Regions from separate parts of the Dactylosporangium sp. CA-139114 genome, predicted to be linked through region 2. Evidence: riboswitches for the same ligand, from Rfam matches in the RefSeq annotation. Region 2 holds a riboswitch; the other holds the start of a gene.
What was found. A riboswitch is a leader RNA that binds a small molecule or an ion and turns the genes downstream of it on or off. The one in region 2 is predicted to bind glycine.

Region 1: linked by a shared signal. The riboswitch ahead of gcvP (aminomethyl-transferring glycine dehydrogenase) and the one ahead of ACQP2P_RS12820 (L-serine ammonia-lyase) in region 2 are both predicted to bind glycine.

What each region holds. Positions count from the first base shown of each region.
Region 1 covers NZ_CP192080.1:3,851,041-3,854,441, reverse strand. Annotated here, with positions in the region: gene gcvP (aminomethyl-transferring glycine dehydrogenase) at 1-2,036, opposite strand, end outside; glycine riboswitch at 2,116-2,214, opposite strand; partial or broken gene ACQP2P_RS17505 (nucleotidyltransferase domain-containing protein) at 2,248-2,913, shown strand; gene ACQP2P_RS17500 (nucleotidyltransferase domain-containing protein) at 2,962-3,401, shown strand, end outside.
Region 2 covers NZ_CP192080.1:2,828,482-2,831,882, reverse strand. Annotated here, with positions in the region: gene ACQP2P_RS12825 (MMPL family transporter) at 1-790, opposite strand, end outside; gene ACQP2P_RS12820 (L-serine ammonia-lyase) at 807-2,147, opposite strand; glycine riboswitch at 2,186-2,287, opposite strand; glycine riboswitch at 2,292-2,382, opposite strand; gene ACQP2P_RS12815 (AbfB domain-containing protein) at 2,417-3,253, opposite strand.

The sequences.
Region 1 (3,401 bases), 1.0 Mb from region 2:
TGCCCGGGCTTGGCGAAGCCGAGCAGCGCGTTGAGGTTGGCCCCGTCGACGTAGACCTGGCCGCCGGCGTCGTGCACCTTCCCGCACAGCTCGGCGATGCCGGTCTCGTACACGCCGTGCGTCGACGGATACGTGACCATGATGGCCGCGAGCCGGTCGCGGTGCTGCTCGATCTTGCGGTCGAGGTCGGCGAGGTCGACGTTGCCGAGCTCGTCGCAGGCGACCACGGCGACCCGCATCCCGGCCATGACGGCGCTGGCCGCGTTGGTGCCGTGCGCGCTGGACGGGATCAGGCACAGGTCGCGCTCGGTGTCGCCGCGGTCGTGGTGGTACGCCCGGATCGCCAGCAGCCCCGCGAGCTCGCCCTGCGATCCGGCGTTGGGCTGCAGGCTCACGGCGTCGTAGCCGGTGACCTCGGCGAGCCAGCGCTCGAGATCGGCGATGAGGCGGCGGTACCCCTGGGTCTGCGCGTCGGGCGCGAACGGGTGGACGTTCGCGAACTCGGGCCAGGTGATCGGCTCCATCTCGGTGGTCGCGTTGAGCTTCATGGTGCAGGAGCCCAGCGGGATCATGCCGCGGTCGAGCGCGTAGTCCTTGTCGGAGAGCCGGCGCAGGTACCGCAGCATCGCCGTCTCGGAGCGGTGGCTGCTGAACACCGGGTGCGTGAGGTAGTCCGACGCGCGGCGCAGCGGCGCCGGGACCGTGTCGGCCGTGTCGAGCGCGGTGACGTCGGCGTGGGCGAGGCCGAAGGCGGCGAGCACGTCGCGCAGGTGCCCGAACGTCGTGGTCTCGTCGCAGGCGATGCCGACCCGGTCGGCGTCGACGAGGCGCAGGTTGATCCCGCGCGCCGCGGCGGCCTCGACGATCTCGCCGGCCCGCCCCGGTACGACCGCCGTCACCGTGTCGAAGAAGGCCCGGTGCTCGACGGTCACCCCGCCCGAGCTGAGCCCGGCGGCGAGGCGCACGGCCATGTCGTGGGTCCGCGCGGCGATCTCGCGCAGCCCGTCGGGGCCGTGGTAGACGGCGTACATGCTCGCGACGACGGCGAGCAGCACCTGCGCGGTGCAGATGTTGCTCGTCGCCTTCTCGCGGCGGATGTGCTGCTCGCGGGTCTGCAGCGCGAGGCGGTAGGCGGGGGCGCCGCCGGCGTCCTTGGACACGCCGACGAGCCGGCCGGGCAGGGTGCGCTCGAGGCCCTGGCGGACCGCGATGTACCCGGCGTGCGGGCCGCCGAAGCCCATCGGCACGCCGAAGCGCTGGGCGCTGCCGACGGCGACGTCGGCCCCGATCGCGCCGGGCTCACGCAGCACGCAGAGGGCGAGCAGGTCGGCGGCGACGGTGGCGATCGCGCCCCGCTCGTGGGCGAGGGCGATGAGGGCCTCGTGGTCGCGCACGGCCCCGGAGGCGCCCGGGTACTGCAGGTGCAGCCCGAAGAACGCCTCGGGAAGCTCCTCGACGGCGAGGTCGAGCACGCGCACCTCGATGCCGAGCGGTTCGGCGCGGGTCCGGATGACGGCGAGGGTCTGCGGGAGCACGTCGGCGTCGACGACGTACACCTCGGACTTCACCTTCGACGAGCGCCGCGCGAGGGTCATCGCCTCCGCGGCCGCGGTCGCCTCGTCCAGCAGCGACGCCCCGGAGACCGGCAGCCCGGTGAGGTCGGCGACGACGGTCTGGAAGTTCAGCAGCGCCTCGAGCCGGCCCTGGGAGATCTCCGGCTGGTACGGCGTGTACGCCGTGTACCACGACGGGTCCTCGAGCACGTTGCGCAGGATCACCGGCGGGGTGTGGGTGCCGTGGTATCCGAGGCCGATCATCGACACCAGGGTCCGGTTCGCCGCGGCGAGGGCGCGCAGCTCGGCCAGCACCTCGGCCTCGGACGCGGCGAGCGGCAGGTCCAGCGGCTTGTGCCAGCGGATCGAGCCGGGGATGGCGGCGGTCATGAGGTCCTCGACCGTGGAGTATCCGACGGTCTTGAGCATCCGGGCCTGCTCGTCGGCGCTCGGGCCGATGTGCCGCGCGGCAAAACTGGTCATGGGCCACACTCTCTGGGCGGATCGCGGGACAGGGGGCGAACGTGCGCTCCTCCCCCTCTGTCGCAGACTCCAGAGGTGCCAACCCGCCGCGGTCCTTTTGCCTGAGAGGTTCCGGGGAGGATTTGCCCCTTCGGCGCCGCTGCTCGTGCTGCACAGCGGTCTCTCCCGCGCGGGTATTGCCGGCACGACTACCCTACCAACAGTGCAGGACTTGACCATCGTGGCGAAGCACACGATCTACTCCGCGGTGGTCGGCTCCCGCGCCTACGGGCTCGACGGCCCGGACTCCGACACCGACCGGCGGGGCGTGTTCCAGACGCCGAGCGACGCCTTCTGGTCGCTGGACAAGCCGCCCAGCCACGTCGAGGGGCCGCTGCCGGAGCAGTTCTCGTGGGAGGTCGAGCGGGCCTGCACCCTGGCCCTGGCGGCGAACCCGACGGTGTGGGAGTGCCTGTGGTCGCCGCTGGTCGAGCACGTCACCGACGCCGGCCGCGCGCTGCTGGCGCTGCGCCCCGCGTTCCTGTCCCGCCGCGCCGCCCGCAGCTACGGCGACTACGCCCGCGACCAGCTCAACACGCTCACCTCGGTGCGCGCCCGCACCGGCGAGGTCCGCTGGAAGCAGGCGATGCACATGGCCCGCCTGCTGCGCGCCGGCGCCCACGTCCTGCGCACCGGCGAGGTCCTGGTGGACGTCGCCCCCTGGCGCGACGAGCTCCTGGCGATCCGCCGCGGCGAGCTGGGTTGGGAGGACTTCCAGTCCCTGGCGGCGTCGCTGGCGGCCGGCCTGGCCGCCGCCGAGTCGGCGTCGACGCTGCCGCAGGAGCCGGACCGGGAGGCGGTCGAGCGTTTCCTGTTCGCACTGCGAACGGCCGCGCTCGCGCGGCCCGGGCCGGTGCGGGCCGCTCAGCCCCCGGCGCCGGACGGCATCCCGGACTGGGCCGGCGCGGTGGCCGACGAGCACCCGTATCCCCTCGCCTTCGCCACGGTCAGCGGCGCCCACCTCTACGGCTTCGCATCCGTCGACTCGGACCTGGACCTGCGCGCCTGCCACCTCCTGCCGCTGGACGAGGTCGTGGGCCTGGACACCGGCCCGGACACGGTGGAGATGGGCGGCGAGCGCGAGGGCATGGAGCTGGACATCGTCAGCCAGGAGCTGGCGAAGTTCATCCGCCTCCTCCTGCGCCCGAACGGCTATGTCCTGGAGCAGCTGCTCTCCCCGCTGGTCATCCGCACCAGCCCCTTGCACGACGAGCTCAAGGCCCTGGCCCCGCACTGCCTGACCCCGCAGCACGCCCGGCACTACCTGGGTTTCGCCTCGGGCCAGTGGCTGCTGTACGCCAAGACCGGCGAGCTGAAGCCCGCCCT
Region 2 (3,401 bases):
CGAGCAGCAGCCCGTAGTCGATCGACAGGCCGAGCCCGAGCAGCGTGACCACGGTGACGACGTTCTGGTCGAGGTCGCTGACGCGGCTGAACACCCACAGCAGCGGCATGGACGCGGCCACCGAAACGGCGGCGGCGAGCACCGGCAGGCCGGCCGCGACGAGGCCGCCGAAGACGAACACGAGCACGATGAGGGTGAGCGGCAGCGAGACCAGCTCGGCCCGGGCGAGGTCGCGCTTCTGGGCCCCGCGCACGTCGGCGTTGAGCACCGGGTTGCCGCCGACCTCGACCGTCGCGTCCGGCACTCCCGCCGCGGCCAGCTCGGCGTCGAGCCGGTGCAGCCGCGTGCGCAGGGTGTCCAGCACGGCGTCGCGCTCGCCGATGTCGAGCTTGGCGAGGGTCGCGACGACCAGCAGGCCGCGCCCGTCGGTGGCCAGGTAGGCGGGGGCCTTCGCGGCCGGCACCGAGAACGGCGTGTCCACCGCGGTGACGCCGGCCGACCGGGCCAGGTCGGCGGCCGCGGCGCCGACGGCGGTGCGCACGGCGGGGGCCTGCGGGTCGACGTGGCCGACGAGGCCGACGACGGTGCCGCTGGAGTCGTTGCCGGTCGCGATGGCGTCCAGCCCGTCGATCGCCTCGACGTGCCTGGGGTTGCTCGCGTCCGCGATCGCGCTGAAGACCGGCCCGAACGTGAGCCCGCCGAGCACGACCACCACCAGCCAGACCCCGATCACCGACCAGCGGTGCCGGAAGCAGAACCGACCGATCCTCGCCATCGCGCCGAACGCCATGCCGCACAGCTTCGCATCAGCACTCGATCACGGTGACGGCAAGGCCTCCCCGGGCGGTCTCCTTGTACTTCACCGACATGTCCCGCCCGGTCTCGCGCATGGTGCGCACGACCTTGTCGAGGGTGACGTGGTGCGCGCCGTCGCCGTTGAGCGCGAGCCGGGCCGCGTTGACCGCCTTGACGCTCGCGATCGCGTTGCGCTCGATGCACGGGATCTGCACCAGCCCGCCGACCGGGTCGCAGGTCAGGCCGAGGTTGTGCTCGAGGCCGATCTCGGCGGCGTTCTCGACCTGGCCGGGCGTGCCCCCGAGGGCCTCGCAGAGCCCGGCGGCGGCCATCGCGCAGGCGGAGCCGACCTCGCCCTGGCACCCGACCTCGGCCCCGGAGATGGATGCGTTGCCCTTGATGATGATCCCGACGGCCGCGGCGGCGAGCAGGAACCGGACCACGCCGTCGTCGTCCGCGCCCGGCACGAACTTCGTGTAGTAGTGCAGCACCGCCGGGATGATGCCGGCCGCGCCGTTCGTCGGGGCGGTGACGACCCGGCCGCCGGACGCGTTCTCCTCGTTGACCGCCAGAGCGTAGAGGTTCAGCCAGTCCATGACGTGCAGCGGGTCCGACATGTCGGACTTCTCGCTCAGGTCGGCGAACAGCCGCGGCGCCCGCCGGCGCACCTTCAGCCCGCCCGGCAGCACCCCCTCGGGCCGGGTGCAGCCGTTGTGCACGCACTCCCGCATGACCGACCAGATGTGCAGCAGCTCGGCCCGGATCTCCGGCTCCGAGCGCCAGGCCAGCTCGTTGGCCAGCATCACGTCGGAGATCGAGCGGCCCTCGCAGTGCGCGAGCAGCTCGGCGCCGGTGGTGAACGGGAACTTGACCGGCACCTCGGCCTCGGCGACCGCGCCGTCCGGGCCGACCACGAAGCCGCCGCCGACGGAGAAGTAGGTGCGGGTGAGCAGCTCCTCGCCGGCCTCGGTCCAGGCCGTGAAGCGCATGCCGTTCGGGTGCTCGGGAAGGCTGCGGCGGCGGTGCAGCACCAGGTCGGCGTCGGCGCTGAAGGGGATGTCGTGCTCGCCCAGCAGCGCGATCCGCCCGTCGAGCGCCACCTCGGTCCCGGTGTCCACGGTCGCCGGGTCCTCGCCCCGCAGGCCCAGCACGACCGCCCGGGCCGAGCCGTGGCCGTGCCCGGTCGCGCCGAGGGAGCCGAAGAGCTCCGCCTTGACGCGGCCGGTGCGCGGCAGGTGCCCGGCCTCGGCCAGGCCGGTGACGAAGCGGCGGGCGGCGCGCATCGGCCCGACCGTGTGCGAGGAGGACGGGCCGATGCCGATGGAGTAGAGGTCGAACGCGCTGAGCGTCACGGAGGCTCCCTGGTCGAGGACTCGGGTGGGCCTCCCCGCTCTGTCATCGAATGCCTGAGAGCTTCACCGGCACGGCCGCCCGTAGGGTGGCCGGCGGTTTGCACCGTGGGCGCGGGACGCGGCGTCCCGGCTTTCCAGAGTCGCCTTCCCGCGGCGGTACGTGGGCCTGAGAGATTCCGGGGAGGAGTTGCTCCTTCGGCGTCCCGATTCCCTGGGACTCTCCCGTCGCGGGTCGAGCAGCGCGGTATGCGGTTGTCGGGCCGACCGTACTACGGGGCCCAGGGCGCGGCAACGGCCCACGTGATGTCGGCAACCAGGCTGCCGGCGCTGTCCTGGGCCGCGGTGCCGCCGGGCGTGGCCAGCCACAGCTCCGCGTTGATGTGGCGCAGGTAGGAGCCCGGGAAGTTCCAGGACGCCAGCCGCACCCCGCCGGGGGCCGTCTTCGCGCACCAGGTCGCGTCCGCGCGGGTCAGGGCCGTGCCGTCGTCGGCACTGATCTTCACCCGGCCGTTCTGGTGGCGCAGGTAGTAGCCCGGGTAGTTGCTCGCCTGGAGGGAGTAGCACCCGCCCGCGAGGCCGGGCACCACGCGCCAGGTGGCGTCCTGCCGCAGGAGCTGGTCACTGCCCGACGACACCGTCTCGGTGTAGCCGAGGCCGTTCATGTGCCGGGCGTACCGCGTGGTGCAGCACGCCGTCGTGGCCCGCAGCGAGATGGAGGAGCCGGCCGGCAGCGTGGTCGCGGCCCCGTCGTCGCCGGCCGAGCCGGGCACCGCGGCCAGGGCCGAGGCCCAGCGCGCGGCCATCCTGTCGTAGCCCGCCCGGGTCGGGTGCACCCCGTCGGCGAGGTCGCCGGGGCCGAGCGCGGCGTGCATGTCGACGAAGTGGACCTTGGCGCCCTTGCCGGCCACGATGCCGGGGATGGTGGCGTTGAACGCGTTCGCGGCCGCCTCCCGCCCGGCGTCGGCCAGCGGGATGATCGAGGCGACGAAGACGTCGGCGCCGGGCGCGGCCGTGCGCACGTGGTCGATGAGCGCGGACAGGCGCGCGGGCGCGTTGCCGAGGTCGTAGTTCTGCACCACGTCGTTGGTGCCCAGGTGGATGAGCACGCTGCGGGGCGCGGTGGACTGTGTTCATTTCATTGTTGTAAATATTTTGATTTGTTGGGCTGGTACAGTCGGCCTTGGAACTCCGCGTTCCGCGCCCCCGGGACACGTCGCAGAACGGGCGCGGGACCCCGCAGCAGTCGCGGGGAGG